4 regions of the Arthrobacter ramosus genome follow, and region 4 is predicted to be linked to each of the others. Evidence: riboswitches for the same ligand, from Rfam matches in the RefSeq annotation. Region 4 holds a riboswitch; each other region holds the start of a gene.
The links. A riboswitch is a leader RNA that binds a small molecule or an ion and turns the genes downstream of it on or off. The one in region 4 is predicted to bind thiamine pyrophosphate.
Positions count from the first base shown of each region.

Region 1: linked by a shared signal. The riboswitch ahead of ABD742_RS00390 (ECF transporter S component) and the one ahead of thiO (glycine oxidase ThiO) in region 4 are both predicted to bind thiamine pyrophosphate.
Region 2: linked by a shared signal. The riboswitch ahead of thiC (phosphomethylpyrimidine synthase ThiC) and the one ahead of thiO (glycine oxidase ThiO) in region 4 are both predicted to bind thiamine pyrophosphate.
Region 3: linked by a shared signal. The riboswitch ahead of thiD (bifunctional hydroxymethylpyrimidine kinase/phosphomethylpyrimidine kinase) and the one ahead of thiO (glycine oxidase ThiO) in region 4 are both predicted to bind thiamine pyrophosphate.

Region 1 is NZ_BAAAWN010000001.1:76,008-80,214, reverse strand. Features, by position in the region: gene ABD742_RS00395 (ABC transporter ATP-binding protein) at 1-1,231, opposite strand, end outside; gene ABD742_RS00390 (ECF transporter S component) at 1,231-1,860, opposite strand; TPP riboswitch at 1,934-2,070, opposite strand; gene ABD742_RS00385 (NUDIX hydrolase) at 2,219-3,010, shown strand; gene ABD742_RS00380 (DUF4235 domain-containing protein) at 3,062-3,322, shown strand; partial or broken gene mnhG (monovalent cation/H(+) antiporter subunit G) at 3,433-3,813, opposite strand; gene ABD742_RS00370 (MrpF/PhaF family protein) at 3,803-4,081, opposite strand; gene ABD742_RS00365 (Na+/H+ antiporter subunit E) at 4,078-4,207, opposite strand, start outside.
Region 2 is NZ_BAAAWN010000001.1:1,553,049-1,557,255, reverse strand. Features, by position in the region: gene ABD742_RS07300 (VOC family protein) at 1-825, opposite strand, end outside; gene ABD742_RS07295 (amidohydrolase family protein) at 904-1,998, opposite strand; TPP riboswitch at 2,092-2,199, shown strand; gene thiC (phosphomethylpyrimidine synthase ThiC) at 2,195-4,000, shown strand; gene ABD742_RS07285 (alpha/beta fold hydrolase) at 4,025-4,207, opposite strand, start outside.
Region 3 is NZ_BAAAWN010000001.1:1,757,167-1,761,373, forward strand. Features, by position in the region: gene ABD742_RS08220 (Rne/Rng family ribonuclease) at 1-1,918, shown strand, start outside; TPP riboswitch at 2,067-2,163, shown strand; gene thiD (bifunctional hydroxymethylpyrimidine kinase/phosphomethylpyrimidine kinase) at 2,155-3,675, shown strand; gene rplU (50S ribosomal protein L21) at 4,096-4,207, shown strand, end outside.
Region 4 is NZ_BAAAWN010000001.1:1,134,379-1,138,585, reverse strand. Features, by position in the region: gene ABD742_RS05465 (thiazole synthase) at 1-509, opposite strand, end outside; gene thiS (sulfur carrier protein ThiS) at 513-749, opposite strand; gene thiO (glycine oxidase ThiO) at 746-2,056, opposite strand; TPP riboswitch at 2,048-2,167, opposite strand; gene thiE (thiamine phosphate synthase) at 2,194-2,883, shown strand; gene ABD742_RS05445 (RNB domain-containing ribonuclease) at 2,921-4,207, shown strand, end outside.

The DNA.
Region 1 (4,207 bases), 1.1 Mb from region 4:
CGGTGACGAACTGGTGCTCGGGCTCTTGGAACACGGTCCCGATCCGGGAGATCAGCTGCTGGGCCTTCCACTTGAAAGGGTCGGTGCCGGCGCCTTCACTGAGCCCGACGGCGGCAGTCACCGTGCCGGACACTGGTGCCAACAGGCCCGCGAGGGTCAAAGCGAAGGTCGATTTTCCGGCGCCGTTGGGGCCGGTGATGGTCAGGGCCTGCCCGGCGAGCACTTCGGCGTCGAGTCCGGCCTGCACAGGAAGGGGCAGGATGGTTTTGAACCCCCGGCGCCGCGGCCTTTCGCGGGACACCGCGAGCTCCTGTGTAGCGAGCAGCAGCTCTCCCCCGCTCCTCGCCCCGGAGCCGGCTGCTGTTCCGGAGCCGGCGGCCGTGCCCGAACGTGGCCGGGTGGCCGGCACGTACCCGGGCACCCAGACGCCCGCAGCAGTGAGCATGTCCCTTGCTTGAGCCAGAACGGTGTCCGGATCGCCGTCCAGGAGCACCCCTGGCGTCGACCCTCCCGTGGAGGAGGAGCTGCCCGGCTGGAGGACCACGATCCGGTCCACAAGGTCTTTCCAGACCGAGACCCGATGCTCCACCACCACCAAGGTGGCGCCGGTCTTGTCCAGGCAGCGGCCCACGGCATCGCGGACCTCGAGCACGCCAGCCGGGTCCAGGTTGGCGGTCGGCTCGTCCAGGAGGATCAAGCCAGGCCGCATGGCCAGGATGCCGGCGAGCGCAAGGCGCTGTTTCTGCCCGCCCGAGAGCGCCGACGTCGGGTGGTCGAGCGCAAAGTCGCCGCTGGAACTGTTCCGCAGCCCGACGTCGTCGAGCGCTTCATGGACGCGTTTCCAGATCTCTTCCCGCGGCACGCAAAGGTTCTCGGCGCCGAAAGCGACGTCGTCGCCCAGCCGGGAAAGCACCACCTGGGTTTCGGGGTCCTGCTGCATGAGTCCGGCACGGCCCCGCTGGGCCTTCGGCGAAACACCATCCACGAGCAACGAGCCGGTCTCGTCGGCGTCGTCACCGTCCTCGCCCAGAACGCCCGCCAGGGCATGCAGGAGCGTCGACTTGCCCGCGCCCGAGGGGCCAAGCAGGAGCACGCGCTCGCCGGGACGGATGTCCAGGTCCAAGGCGTGGATGGCCTGCGTGGTGCGGCCAGCGTGCCGCCAGCCCCACCCGTGCGCGGAAATGGCGGCGGGTCGCACCACAGCAGGGGTGCCGGAATCAGGACTTGGCATCAGGAAAAGACGGGCTCCGAGGCGGCCTTGCGGGACGCGAACGCGCTCAGGACACCGGTCTTGGCCAGGCCGCGGGTCGCGATCCAGGCCAGGGCACCGGCGATGACGGCACCAGAGATCGTGCAGAACACGATGTACGCGAGCTTGTCGCCGACCTCGTAGGCGATGTTCCAGCCCCACGGCAGGAAGGAATCGTTCAACCCACAGAACAGGCCCGCGCCGGCACCGGCCAGCAGGGACACCGGCAGGTTGAACTTCTTGTACATGAAGGCCAGGAAAATGAGTTCCGCGCCGAGGCCCTGGAGCAGGCCCGAGATCAGGACCGTGGTGCCGTACTGGTTACCCATGATGAGCTCGCTGGTGGCGGCCACCATTTCGCAGAAAATTGCCGCACCGGGCTTGCGGACAACGAGCATGCCCAGCACTGCCGGAATCATCCAACCGCCAGCGATCAGGCCGCCCAGCGGAGGGTAGCCGGCGGTCACGGGCGTAACAACCAGAGCCATCTGGTCCCATGCCCAGAAGATCACGCCACCGGCGATGGAGATCAGTGCCGCCACGACGATGTCCACGACGCGCCAGTTGTAACCAGGCTTGGTGAGGCCCGGCCTTGCAGAAATACCAGTCATTTTGTCCTCCTGAGGAACAGGAGGGGAAAGTGTTCCGGTTGCCTGCGAGCGGCTTCCGCTGCGCCGGTCCGGGCACTATGAGAACTCGACTCCCTTGCGCCGGTACTAGCCGGATCAGGTTCGAGGGTCTGCGGCTGTCCGCACTCTCAGCGCCCGTCCTCCGTGCCGCATTGCTGCAAGCCCGACGGCGGCGCTCCCCTGTCGTTATCAATCCACCCTTTTGGGCGTGGTTCAGTTTACACCTTGGCGGGGTTGCGGGCGCTGTGCCAAAACGCGTAACGACGGATTCTGCTGGATCATTCGCCGGGTGAGCACAGGCAGGCCCGGAATGGCGCGGGCGCGTACAGAAACTGGGAGAATGATCCAGCAGAATGTGACGCAGCAAGCGGGCAAAGGAGCAGTCTTGGCAGGCATTGTCGAAGCGAACAGCACCACGGTGGCCGAACCTAGGCTCGCCGCGAGCGTGATCCTCGTCCGCGAGGCCCCCGTTTACACGATTCAGTCAGGCCCGGAGGTTCCCGCGGATGCCGGGCGCGGCCTGGAAGTGTTCGTTCAGCACCGGGTAAGCACGATGGATTTCGCCGCGGGCATGGTTGTCTTTCCGGGCGGACGGGTGGACCAGGTGGACAGCTCCGGCTGGGACTTCGCGGACGACGTCGTCGAGCGGCACGCCACCGCATGGCACCGGAGCAGCATCGCCGTCGAGCCCACTTCCGCCGGGTTCAACGCCGGCCGGGTACTGGCGGCCGCGCAGCGCGAGGTGTTCGAAGAGGCCGGGCTGAAGCTCGACGCCGCCACCCTCCGCCCGTGGGCCAACTGGGTCACACCGGCAGACCAGCCCAAGCGCTTCGACACATACTTCTACCTTGCCTGCCCGCTTTCCGGTGCCGAACCAAAGCACCAAACCACGGAAGCGTCATCGTCCTTGTGGATGCCGGTCCGCGGAATCCTGGATGCCGAAGCCGCCGGAACCCTCAAGCTCATGCCGCCCACGCTGGCGCTGCTGGATGAGCTACTCGCCCTCGGCACGGTGGAAGCGATCCTGGCCGAAGACCGTGACATCATGCCCGTCCGTCCAAAGCCTGGAGCCTTGGAGGAGTTCTTCCGGCTGAGGCGCCAACCGCCATCCGTTGCTCCGGAACAGCCCTGAAGTGGGGTTAGGCTGGGGACGGTCCTGTTTCCTCCCGCAAGGAGTCCCGGAATGAACCTCCTCATCAAACTGCTCGGCACTGGCGTGAGCATCGGCGCAGGCTTTGTCGGCACCAAGCTCGTCAATGCGTTGTGGGAAAAGTCCACCGGCAAGAAGCCTCCCAAGGGTCACGATGACATGGAGGCAAGCCTGCGCTCGGCACTGACCTTCGCCCTGATTTCGGCGACTGTCAGCGCTGTCATCCAGGTTTTCGCAAGCCGCAGTACCCAGCGCGCCATCTCGCGCTTCTCGAAGACGCAGGACATCGTCTAGGCTGACGGCCCGCCGTTGGCGCCCCCGCCGTTGGCGCCGGGGCCGCCCGCGCCCCCGCCGTTGCGGCCGTTCCCGGTGTGGGGCATTGCCGAGTCCGCTTCTTGAGCTTTCTCCGCCGCCCGTTGACCGGCAGCCCGCAGCACCACGGCCTCGAGTTCGTCGGAGCTGAGCAACTCGGGGTGGAGGTGCTTGGTCCGGTAGCCTGCGCGGCCCACCATGTGTGCGGACACGGGAACGGTCAGCAGTTGGAAGATCCAGGCGACTGCCAGGATCGGCCATACCCACCATTCGCGCATCTGCAGCCCGATGGCCGCCAAGACAAGGAACAGCCCCAGCACTTGCGGCTTGGTAGCTGCGTGCATGCGGCTCATGAGGTCCGGGAAACGCAACAGGCCGATTGCGGCGCCCAATGACATCAGCGCACCAACAATCAGCAGTACCGCGGTGACGGCATCGATCACGGAGTCAATTCCGGTGGCATTAGGAGTCATTGACCTGTCCCCTCCGGTCGGCCACGAAGCGGGCCACCGTCACCGAGCCAACGAACCCGATCAGCGTCAGTGCGACGAGCAGCACGAGGTTGTTGAGGTGTCTGTTGACGGCCATGTCGATGGCCAGCGCGGCGCCCAGTATGGCGAGCAGGACGTCTGAGGCGAGCACCCGGTCCAGCAGGGAAGGCCCGACGGCGATCCTGTAGATCGCGCCTGCCGCCGCCAGGCTAAGAATCACCGCCGTGACGATCAGCACGATGTCTTTCACGAACCAGCTCCTCTCGTTGCAGGCCAGCCTTCGGCCTGGAGTGCGTCCATTTCCGCGCGGGAACCCATGATCCGGATCAGCGAGGCCTCCGTATCCTGGACTTCCTTGCGCAGCTTGGCGGTGTCC
Region 2 (4,207 bases), 420 kb from region 4:
CAACTCCTGGCCGGTGTGGTGGGAGGCAATGCCGGCAACCTTGAGGCGGTCGTCGAGCGCGCCGACGTCGTCTCCTGACGGCACCTCGATGACAACCTCGCCGAGACCGAGCGTGTCCTTGCGTGGACCTGCGCCGCGACTGTTCCAGACATTCATGGCCATGTGGTGGTGGTAGCCGCCCGCGGAGACGAACAGGGCCTGCCCGTGCCACCCGGCGGTCTGCTCGAAGCCCAAGGTGTCGACGTAGAAATCATGGGCGGTCTGCACATCGCCCACCTGGAGGTGGACATGCCCGACGCCGGCGCCCGCCTCATGCTGGCCTGTCACCGCCGCTTCGTTCAGGTATTGCTGGAGGTAGCGCTGCGGCGGGAGCGGCAGGCTGTCCATGACGACCGAACTGCCATTCCACTCCCAGCCTTCGCGGGGCTTGTCGTAGTAGAGCTCAATGCCGTTGCCCTCAGGGTCGGTGAAGTAGAAGGCCTCGCTGACCAGGTGGTCCGCGCTGCCGACGAAGGCGTGGGGTTCGTACTGCGCGGCCGAGGCAACAGTCGCGGCGAGCGAGGATTGGTCTTCGAAGAGCAAGGCCGTGTGGAAGAGTCCAGCCTCTCCGCGACCCGGGATCTGGAGCCCGGAGGCCGGCGCGAGGTGCACCAACGGCTTGCCGAGCCTGCCGAAGTAGAGTCCGCCATCCTGTTCGGCCACGACCTCCAGCCCCAGCGCCCGCTGGTAGTAGTCGACCATGAGCTTCATGTCCCCCACTTTGAGCATGACCGTACCCATGGTGAGTTCGGCAGGAAGGAGATCCTGGCTGGATGTGATGGTCATGTGAAACTCCCGGCTTTTTGTGGCGCCGCCCTTCGGCAACCTCTATCTATCTAAATTACTTGAAGCTTCAATTTATTCCTAATGCCCGGCGCTTCCTGAAATATGTCCCCTCAGCACGGTGCATTGCGGATTCAGCACCACCTCAAGTGACGCACGGGGATCGTTTGCGTAGAGCACGACGTCGGCACTGGCACCTTCGCTGATGCCGTCGGCACCCAGCCACTCGCGTGCGGACCAGCAGGCGGCATCGAGGGCGGCGGCCGCCGGAAGGCCCGCGCGGTGCAGTTCCAGGATTTCCTCGCCGATCCGGCCGTGCTTGATGACGCTGCCGGCGTCGGTCCCGGCGTACACCCGCACTCCGGCGTCGAATGCCTCGGCGACGCGTTCATGCCTGCGCTCCCACAGCCTGGTCATGTGCGCGGCGTAACGCGGGAACTTCGCTTCCGCCTGCTTCGCGATGTCCGGAAAAGTCGCAATGTTGATGAGCGTGGGGACGATCGGCACACCCTGGTCCAGCAGCCGGGGAATATGGTGCGGCAACAGACCGGTGGCGTGCTCGATGCAGTCGATGCCGGCGTCGAGCATGTCGTCGATAGTCCCTTCGGCGAAGCAATGGGCAGTCACCCGGGCTCCCTCGTCGTGTGCCGCGGTGACCGCGTCCTTGACGATGGCGGCCGGAAAGGACGGGCCAAGATCCCCTGCCGAGCGGTCGATCCAGTCCCCTACGATCTTGACCCAGCCGTCTCCGGACCGTGCCTGCTTGCGCACGGCCTCCACGAGATCCTCGGGCTCGACTTCTTCGGCCAGTCCGGGGATGTACCGGCGTTGCCTGGCGATGTGCCTGCCCGCGCGGATGATCCTCGGCATGTCCGTCCGGCGCTGCAGCCAGCGCGTGTCGCTTGCGGATCCTGCGTCGCGGATCAAGAGCGTCCCGGCGTTCCGGTCCGCCGTTGCCTGCAGTCGGGCAGTCTCGTCGTCCACCGCTCCGCCCCTCCCCAAACCAACATGACAGTGCGCGTCGACAAGGCCGGGCAGCACCCATCCGTCCAGGACGACGTCCGGCGCGGCAGGAGGCCGCAGAAAGGTCAGCCGTCCGTCGACCGACCAGAGGCCGCGCCGTTCCTTTTCCGGCCCGGTGAGGACGGCGCCGCTGAACTCGGTGATTTCCGCCATGATTCCACCCTAGTTCCCGGGGCCGTTGCCGGCCCGGTCACATCTGTCCTCGGTCACATCTCTCCCAAGCACCCACAGCTGTGGTAACTTCGTCTACGACCACACGGGGGCCCTTGCAAGGGCTGAGATCGGGCTGACGCAGCCTGCGACCGTTGAACCTGTCCGGGTAATGCCGGCGAAGGAAGTGAGTAATCCTTTGAGCACCAAAGAAACACAGCTGAGCCCTACCCAAAACGGATCGGCGCAAGAGGTGACACAATCCCTCAAGTCCCATTCCCTCGCGTTCCTGGAAGATGCAGAGTCGGGAATCCGGGTTCCAGTGACTGAAATCGCCTTGGAACCGTCCCCCAACGGCGAGGCCAACGCGCCTTTCCAGGTGTACCGCACCGCGGGGCCCGGCAGTGACCCTGTGATTGGCCTGGAGCCGTTCCGGAGCGAGTGGATCGAAGCCCGCGGCGATACCGAGGCATACAGCGGCCGCGAACGGAACCTGCTCGACGACGGCAAGTCGGCCGTGCGCCGCGGCGCCGCCTCCGCAGAGTGGAAGGGCGCACAGCCGGTGCCCCGCCGCGCCGTCGAAGGCAAGAACGTGACACAGATGCACTATGCCAAGCAGGGCATCGTGACGCCCGAAATGCAGTTCGTGGCACTTCGCGAGAACTGCGATGTCGAACTTGTCCGCAGCGAAGTCGCCGCCGGCCGTGCCATCATTCCCAACAACATCAACCACCCCGAATCCGAACCGATGATCATCGGCAAGGCCTTCCTCGTGAAGATCAACGCCAACATCGGCAACTCGGCCGTCACCAGTTCCATCTCCGAAGAAGTGGACAAGCTGCAGTGGGCCACGCAATGGGGCGCCGACACGGTCATGGACCTGTCCACGGGCGACGACATCCACACCACCCGCGAATGGATCATCCGCAACTCGCCCGTCCCGATCGGCACCGTGCCCATCTACCAGGCCCTCGAGAAGGTCAACGGCGAAGCCAACAAGCTCACTTGGGAAATCTTCCGCGACACCGTCATTGAACAGTGCGAGCAGGGCGTGGACTACATGACCATCCACGCCGGCGTGTTGCTGCGGTACGTGCCACTCACCGCGAACCGCGTGACGGGCATCGTTTCCCGTGGCGGCTCCATCATGGCCGGCTGGTGCCTGGCGCACCATGAGGAAAACTTCCTTTACACCCACTTCGACGAACTCTGCGAAATCTTCGCCAAGTACGACGTCGCGTTCTCGCTCGGCGACGGCTTGCGCCCGGGAGCGACGGCGGACGCCAACGACGCCGCACAGTTCGCCGAGCTCGACACGCTCGCGGAGCTCACGAAGCGGGCGTGGAAGTACGACGTGCAGGTCATGGTGGAGGGCCCCGGGCACATCCCGTTCCACCTCGTCCGGGAGAACGTCGAGCGGCAGCAGGAACTGTGCGACGGCGCACCGTTCTACACCTTGGGCCCGCTTGTGACCGACGTTGCTCCGGGCTACGACCACATCACCTCGGCCATCGGCGCCACGGAGATTGCGCGCTACGGAACCGCGATGCTCTGCTACGTCACCCCGAAGGAACACCTGGGCCTGCCAAACAAGGACGACGTCAAGACAGGCGTGATCACCTACAAAATCGCCGCCCACGCCGCGGACCTTGCGAAGGGACACCCCGGCGCCCACGAACGCGACGATGCCCTGTCCAAGGCCCGCTTCGAGTTCCGCTGGCGTGACCAGTTTGCGCTGTCATTGGATCCGGTCACGGCCGAAGCGTTCCACGACGAGACTCTCCCGGCGGAACCGGCCAAGACGGCGCATTTCTGCTCCATGTGCGGACCGAAATTCTGCTCCATGCGCATCAGCCAGGACATCCGCGACGAATACGGCTCCGCGGATTCCCAGGCAGCCATCGCGGAAATGTACAGCGGGATGCGCGAAAAGAGCGAGGAATTCCTGGCATCCGGCGGCAAGGTCTACTTGCCCGAGCTCGAGATTCCCGCAGGAAAACGTTGAGTGACGTCAGGAAGCCTGAACTGATCAGGAAGCTTGCACTGATCCGGCGCGGCTGACATCCGCGATGAAGGACCGGATCATCCGGTCTCCTTCAACTGAGTCATGAGGCCGGTGTCCTCCAGCCGCAACGCGGTGGAGGGCACCGGTTTCCTGCAAATAGCCCGCGATTTCTTCGTACAGGGGTTCCCAACCACCGGTCAGGACAAG
Region 3 (4,207 bases), 620 kb from region 4:
CCTGGGCAAGGTCCAGAACGTTCTGCCGTCGATGGAAGCTGCGTTCGTGGACATCGGACGCGGCCGCAACGCCGTGCTGTACGCCGGTGAAGTCAACTGGGATGCCGTCACCCTGGAAGGCAAACCGCGCCGGATCGAAAACGCCCTGAAATCAGGCGATTCCGTGCTGGTCCAGGTCACCAAGGACCCCGTGGGCCACAAGGGCGCACGCCTGACGAGCCAGATTTCGCTTCCCGGCCGCTACCTTGTGTACGTGCCCGGCGGTTCAATGACCGGTATTTCCCGCAAGCTGCCCGACGTCGAGCGCAACCGTCTGAAGAAGATCCTCAAGGATCGCCTCCCGGAGAACGCGGGCGTCATTGTCCGCACCGCAGCCGAGGGTGCTTCCGAGGAAGAGCTGACGCACGATATCAACCGCCTGCGGGCCCAGTGGGAAGGCATCGAAAGCCAGTCCACGTCCACCAAGGTCCTGGCCCCGGAAGTGCTGTATGGCGAACCGGACCTCACCATCAAGGTTGTCCGCGACGTCTTCAACGAGGACTTCTCCAAGCTCATCGTCTCCGGCGATGAAGCCTGGGACACCATCGAGGCCTACGTCACCTATGTGGCGCCCGATCTGGTGGGACGCCTCGAAAAGTGGACCTCGGATCAGGACATCTTCTCGGCATGGCGCGTGGACGAACAGATCCACAAGGCATTGGAGCGCAAGGTCTTCCTGCCCTCCGGTGGTTCGCTCGTGATCGACCGCACCGAGGCCATGACGGTTGTTGACGTCAACACCGGGAAGTTCACCGGCAGCGGTGGCAACCTTGAGGAAACCGTCACCAAGAACAACCTTGAGGCTGCCGAGGAAGTGGTGCGCCAGCTTCGCTTGCGCGATATCGGCGGAATCATCGTCATCGACTTCATCGACATGGTCCTGGAATCCAACCGCGATCTCGTGTTGCGCCGCATGGTCGAGTGCCTCGGCCGGGACCGCACCAAGCACCAGGTCGCCGAAGTGACGTCGCTTGGATTGGTGCAGATGACCCGCAAGCGCATGGGCACCGGCCTGCTTGAGGTCTTCGGCGAGCAGTGCGAAACGTGCGCCGGTCGTGGAATCGTCACGCACGACGAGCCTGTGGAGCACCGTCGGGCCAACGTGGTGGCCGCTGAACACCACCACCCGCGGACGGAATCGCAGCCGGCCGTCCGCCCGGAGCAGCGCAAGCGTCGGCGCGGCAGGGGGACAGGGCAGGGGACGGCCGAGCTCCCGATCACCCCTCCTGTGCCGGTCCATACAGTGGAATCCACTGATCCGAATCGCCAGGCGGCCACCCGCGCAGCCCTTGCCACCATCGCGGCTGCAGCCCACGCTGCCCACCTGCACGACGACGAGCTCCACCACGCGGCGGAATTGCTCGCCGACCGGCACGTAGCGGAAGCCACCCCGGTCCAGGCCCCCGCGGCCCCGGTCCAGGCTCCCGCCGCTGCTTCGAGTAGCGAGGAACGTTCGAAGCCTGTGCTGCGATTCGGCGGCGAGGAAGTTGCGTTGCCCTTCGTACACCACGAAGAGGAGCCGGCGAGTGGTGCACCTGCCATGAGCCTGGATCTGTTGGCACAGGCATTCGCGGGCCTTGGAGAAGCTCCGGAGACCGCGGCGACGGCAACAGAAGCCAAAGAAGCGCCCGCAGGGGCCCCCGCGGGCGTTGCAAGCGGGGAATCGGGTTCGCGTGGACGCCGAGGCCGCCGCAACCGTAGTGCCAGCCGGGCCCAGGGTTCCGCCAACGCCACCAACGTGGAGCACCACGAGGTTGCCGCGGCTGCCTCCGGTGGGGCCGCGCACGAGGCCAAGGCGACGGACGCGGGTCCCGCGAAGGCGACGGCGGCAGCGGAACCGATCATCCTCGGAGTCGGCGTGCCCAAGTCCGAACTCTAAGCGCAGTACCCTGTCCGAAGCCCCGGCCGTTTTCGCTCCTGTGGAAACCGCCGGGGCTTCGGCGTTGCCGGCCAATCCACCGGACCTCCCCACAGTGCGGTTGCAAAGGGGGATTTCAGCGGGCGAGGTGTGATCCGGGTTAAGCTAGGGGACTGACACGGGGTGCCGCGCACCAAGCCGGCTGAGACCAGACCCGTTGAACCTGTCCGGTTAGCACCGGCGAAGGGATGTCTCGCATGACAGTTTCGGCGCAATCAGCCGTCTACCCGCTCAAGGCCGTCCGGCGACCTATCCCGAGGGTCCTCAGCATTGCCGGCTCGGATCCTTCGGGTGGTGCCGGGATCCAGGCAGACCTGAAGAGCATCGCGGCCAACGGCGGCTATGGCATGGCCGTCATCACGGCGCTCACCGTGCAGAACACCCAGGGAGTCACTGCCGTCCACGTGCCTCCCGTGGAGTTCCTGCGCCAGCAGTTGGACGCCATTAGCGACGACATCACGGTTGATGCCGTCAAGATCGGCATGCTCGGGGACGCGGCGGTCATCCACGAAGTCCGCCGCTGGCTCGGCGAGGCGCGTCCCGCCGTCGTCGTGCTGGATCCGGTGATGATCGCCACCAGCGGCGACCGGCTCCTGGCGGAGTCCGCTGAAACTGCCCTGCGGGAGCTTCTGCCCCTCGCTGACTTGGTGACCCCCAACCTTCCTGAATTGGCCATGCTGCTTGGCGAACCTGAAGCCACTGACTGGGCATCGGCGTTGGAGCAAGGCAAACGCCTGGCTGCCGCCTGTGGGAACACCGTCCTGGTGAAGGGTGGCCATCTTCAGGGAGCGGGCTGCCCCGACGCCCTGGTCAACACCGGGGGAGTCCTGAGCCAGGACGTGGTGGAATTCGCCGGGCGACGGGTGGAGACCCGCAACAGCCATGGCACGGGATGCTCCCTGTCGTCGGCGATGGCGACGGCCAAGGCGCGGCTCGGCGATTGGGAGTCCGCCTTGCGTGTGGTCAAGCCTTGGCTTCAGGAGGCGCTGATCCAGTCCGAGGTGCTGGAAGTGGGGAAGGGCAACGGGCCGATCCATCATTTCCACGCGCTCCGGCACGCCCTTCAACCGGGCGACTTTGCCGTCCGGATGTGGGACGCCGCCCAAACGGAACTTGCGGCCATTTATGGCTTGGACTTCATCCAGCACTTGCAGTCCGGTGGGCTCAGCGAGGCGCAGTTCAGCTATTACCTGTCGCAGGATGCCATCTATCTCAACGGCTATTCCCGGGTCCTGGCGCGGGCAAGCGCCCTCGCCCCAAACGAAACCGAACAGCTGTTCTGGGCCCGCGGCTCGCAGATGTGCCTTGAAGTCGAGTCCGAGCTGCATCGGAATTGGCTCAGCGGACGCCAGGTAAGCGGAGAGCTGGGCCCGGTCACCAAGGCCTACGTGGACCACTTGCTTGCGGCGTCGGCGTCGGGCAGCTATGCCGTCCTGCTGGCTGCCGTGCTGCCTTGCTACTGGTTGTACGCCGAGGTGGGACAGCAGCTCCACCATGGCTATCTACAGGCGGGAGCGTCGGACGAGCACCCTTATGCGGACTGGCTGCGTACATACGCAGACGAGGCGTTCGCCGAGGCCACCCGCAAGGCGATCGACATCACGGACGCCGCCGCGCAGGCCGCATCACCTGCGGAGCGTGCCGCCATGATGGAGGCGTTTGCCCAATCCTGCCGTTACGAAACGGCGTTCTTCGATGCTCCAAGGTTGCACGGCTGAACCCGGTTCCTGCCGGGGAAGGACAGGATGAAGCGCCTGTTCCGGCGGGCGCTGCAGCGTGTCGGACTGAGGATCCGAGCTTTTCCCGGCCGGCAGGGTAAGGTGGACGGGCACGGTACCGGGTGGCGCATAGCCAGTCTGTGGCAGTCATCACGTGGCAGCCCCCGGACCTGGCCTCATTTGCAGCCGAAGGCGAAACTAGCGTAATCTAGATCTTCGGTGCTTACGCCAACACTTGGGTTATGCCCCCAGAAACTGTTCATTTGGAACTGACCTTTCATTTGGAACTATTCGAGGGATGACTCATGGATTCCGTACCGGAGTCCACGGCGTTGAGGCACAGCGTGAACCAGGCCCGTTTTCGGATCGGGGTTCCGCACGCAAATTTAGTAATAAACGTCGAGAGAAGTGAGTGCCCAAGTGGTGTACGCGATTGTCCGCGCAGGCGGCCGCCAAGAAAAGGTTTCCGTTGGAGACTACGTAACCCTGAACCGCGTCCCCGGTGGAGCCGGCAGCACCCTTGAGCTGCCCG
Region 4 (4,207 bases):
GTGCCGATAGGCGCGCCCAAGGGCATCACCGCTGTTGCTCCGAGGTTTTCCAGTCGAAGCGCCAGCACGGGGTCGTCGTTGGTGTAGGCGAAGACCTTGAAGCCGCGGTCCACCAGCTTCTCCGTCGCATCCACCAACTCCACGGCGTCAGGCAGCAGCGTCTGTTCGTCGGCGATGACCTCGAGCTTCACCCAATCCGTTTCCAACGCCTCACGGGCAAGCTCGGCTGTCATGACAGCGTCCTTGGCGGTAAAACAGCCGGCCGTGTTGGGCAGGACACGGATGCCATGGTCCACGAGCAACTGGAACAGCGAACCTGTTTCCGTCGGCGAGTACCTCCGCATGGCGACGGTGGTGAGTTCGGTGCCGGAGGCCAGTAAGGCTGCCCCCAGGCCGTCCAGGCTCGGGGCTCCGCCGGTCCCCATGATGAGGCGCGAGCCGAACTCAACACCGTCGATCACCAGGGCGTCGGTTCGGGTGGTTGCTGCTTGAGTGCTTCCTGCGGTCATGGTTCAGCCTCCCTGTACTGCGGTAACGATTTCGAGTTCGTCGCCCTCTGCGAGCGCGGTGGCAGCCCACTGGCTGCGCGGCACCACTTCGGAATTGCGTGCGACGGCGACGCCGATCTTGCGTCCGTCGGCCGCCTGGCCTCTGGAGTCCACAACCCTTCCGGTGATGTGGCTGACGAGGGTGGTCACGGACGCGTCGTCGCTCAACGTGTGGTCTGCGCCGTTCAATTTGATGTTCATGCGTGGTCCTTCGGAAGGGGATATGAGGTATCGGCCGATGGGCCGTCCGTTGAGGCCCGTGCTACTGAAAGCGGGCGGGAGAAGCGGTCCGGGCGGAATTTGTTCCACCGGGGATCGACGGCGCCATCGATGAGTCCGACGCAGATTTTCGCCGCAGCCGGGGTGAGGAGCACGCCGTGGCGGAAGAAGCCGCTGGCCACGATAAGGCCCGGCACGGTTCCTTCGCTTTCGCGACGTTCCACACGGCCCAACAGCGGTGCATTGTCCGGAGTGCCTGGACGCGCTCGGGCAGTTGCTTCCAGGAGTTCCAGTTCGGCCACGGCCGGAACCAGTACCTGGGCGTCGCGGAGCAATTGGTACACGCCGCCGGCCGACACCGGGTTGGCCGATCCCCCCGACGCCGACAAGCCGTCTTCACGTTGCGTCGCACCGATCACCACGGTCCCGTCGTCGCGGGGCACGATGTAGACGGGCACTCCGCGCACCATTCCACGGACCGTGGCGGTGACCAGGGGTTGCAGGTGGCCCGGGACGCGCAACCGCAGTATGTCGCCATACACCGGACGCAACGGGAGCGACAACCCATCCGGCAGGCCGTTCAAGCGGGCGGCATCCAGTCCGTTTGCAACCACTGTTTCCGTGGCGAGCACTTCGATTCCTGAATCCAGCACAGCCCCGACGACGCGCCCGTCCTCCCACAGGAGGCCCGCCGCGGTGTCCTGGACCGCAAAACCGCCTTCGGCCCCCGGAATCCAACTGGAATCGCCGGGCTGGTGGTCTGCCAGCGCGCCGAGAATCGCGGCCGAAAGCCGGCGCGGATCCACTTGGTGGTCGCCCGGGATGTCGAAGGCACAGGAAATCTGCGGGCTCAGCAGCGGCTCACGCTCCCGTGCCTCGCGCAACGGCACGGATTCCACCACCAGGCCGTTGGCCAGCTGGACATCCCTGAGATCGGCGAGCGCCTGGCGGTCCGCAGCGTCCGCGCCGACGGCGAGGGTCGGCGTCGTGCGGTAACCCGTGCTGCGTCCGGTGCTTGAGCCGGTCACATTGCGTTCGAAGTCCGGCCACAACGCCGACGATTCGAGCATGAGCTCCAGGAGGTCCTCTTCCTGGTAGTGCAGTTCGCTGACGGGCGCCAACATACCCGCCGCCGCGAAGGTGGCGCCGCTGGCCGGCGCGGGATCGATCAGGGCAACCGAGCGGCCGGACCTGCGGGCTTCCCACGCGATCCCGAGGCCAATGACACCGCCTCCGATCACCGCCACATCCGCGTGCAGGGGTCCGTGCTGGGTGTTTACTTCGTCCATGGGGTCCTTCCCTACGCCGGTACTAGCCGGATCAGGTCAAGCGGTCGGCGCTGAAGCCCTCTCAGCCGCGCGGCGATTGTGACTGCCGCCGCGGCTCCCGCGGTACCAGCCCAGTTTAGAGGAACTACTCTGTTTCCATGACCCAGCACGATGTCCACACCACCGCCCGCCTGTACCTCTGCACCGACGCCCGCAAGCAACAGGGTGATTTTGAGCAATTTGTCGATGCCGCATTCGAGGGCGGCGTGGACATCATCCAGCTGCGTGACAAGACAATTGAGGCGGCTGAGGAACTGGAGCTCCTGGAAATCCTGCAATCCGTGGCGCATCGTCACGGCCGTCTCTGGGCAGTCAACGACCGCGCGGACGTAGCATCCCTCTCCGGCGCACCGGTGTTCCATATCGGCCAAAAGGACATTCCGCTGCGCTCGGCCCGGAAACTGCTCCACGACCGCACTATCATCGGTCTCTCCACGCACACGCCGGAACAAATTGACGCAGCCATCGCCGCGTCACCCAGCCGCAGCGGACTGGACTACTTCTGCGTCGGGCCGGTCTGGGCCACCCCCACCAAGCCGGGACGCTCCGCCGTCGGGCTCGATCTGGTGAAGTACGCCGCCAACGCGGTGAAGCAGGCAGACGAAGAGACCGTCGGCGGTGTTGTGCTCCCCTGGTTTGCTATCGGCGGCATCGATCTCAGCAACGTGGAAGAGGTGGTGCAGGCCGGCGCAAGCCGTGTCGTTGTGGTGCGAGCCATTACCGAAGCACAGGATCCGACGGCGGCAGCCCAGGCCCTTCTGGCTGCCTTGGACGCAGCGGCGGCCTAGCGAGACGCCGGAAGATTTTGGAGTTACCCTGATTTTCGTGTCACATCAGCGGGTAGCCCCGAATGTCAGTGAAACGTCGAACCACCTCGCGGAAGCGCTGGCGGCGCTTCGGACTGAACTCGAGCTGCCCGCAGGTTATCCCATTGAAGCGCTGCGCGACGCTGAAGCCGCGGTTTCCGGACACACCCTGCCGGCGCAGGATCTCACGGACGTTCCGTTCATCACGATCGACCCGGCCTCTTCCACGGATCTCGACCAGGCCCTCTTCATTGACCGGTCCGGGGATGGTTACAGGGTTCTCTACGCCATCTCCGATGTGCCCTCCTTTGTGCCCCCGGGAGGAGCGCTCGACGCCGAGACCCGCCACCGCGGGCAAACGTACTACGCCCCGGATGGCCGCATACCGTTGCACCCCGAGATCATCAGCGAGCATGCCGGAAGCCTGCTGGCCGGCCAGACGTGCGGCGCGTTCGTGTGGGACTTCGAACTCGATGCCGAGGCGGAGTTCCGCACCGTCTCCGTCCGTCGGGCAAGCGTACGGAGCCGCGCCAAACTCAACTACAAGGGCGTGCAGGCGGAGATCGATTCCGGAACGGCTGATCCCGTCCTGGAGCTGCTCAAGGAGGTCGGGCTCAAGCGGGTGGAACTCGAACGCCGCCGCGGCGGAGCGAGCCTGAACATGCCTGAGCAGGAAATCGTCCAACTGCCCGGCGGCGAGGGGTACAGGATCGTCGCAGCTCCCTCGCTCCCGGTGGAGGACTGGAACGCCCAGATTTCGCTCCTGACCGGGATGGCCGCCGCACAGTTGATGCTCGACGGCAAAGTGGGGATCCTGCGCACCATGCCCGCTCCCGATGAGCGCTCGCTGCTCCATTTCAAACGGCAAACGGGGGCACTCGGCAAGCCCTGGACCGCGGGGACCAGCTACGGCGAGTACCTGCGCACCCTCGACGCGAAGGACCCCCGGCAACTCGCCATCCTCCATTCCGCGGGGCTGCTCTTCCGTGGTGCCGGCTACACGCCTTTCGACGGCGAGGTACCGGGCAGCGTCATGCAGTCAGCCATCGGGGCACCGTATGCCCACACCACCGCGCCGCTGCGCCGACTTGTCGATCGTTTTGTGCTGGTCATCTGCGAAGCTCTGAGCAATGGAACAGAGATCCCTGCGTGGGCCCGGGATGCTTTGCCGAGCCTGCCCGAGATCATGGCGTCTTCCGACCAGCTCGCCGCCAAAATGGAGCGCCTGGCACTGGACACCGTGGAGGCAGCACTCCTGGTCAACCACATCGGACAGGAATTCGACGCCGTGGTGATTTCCGGATCG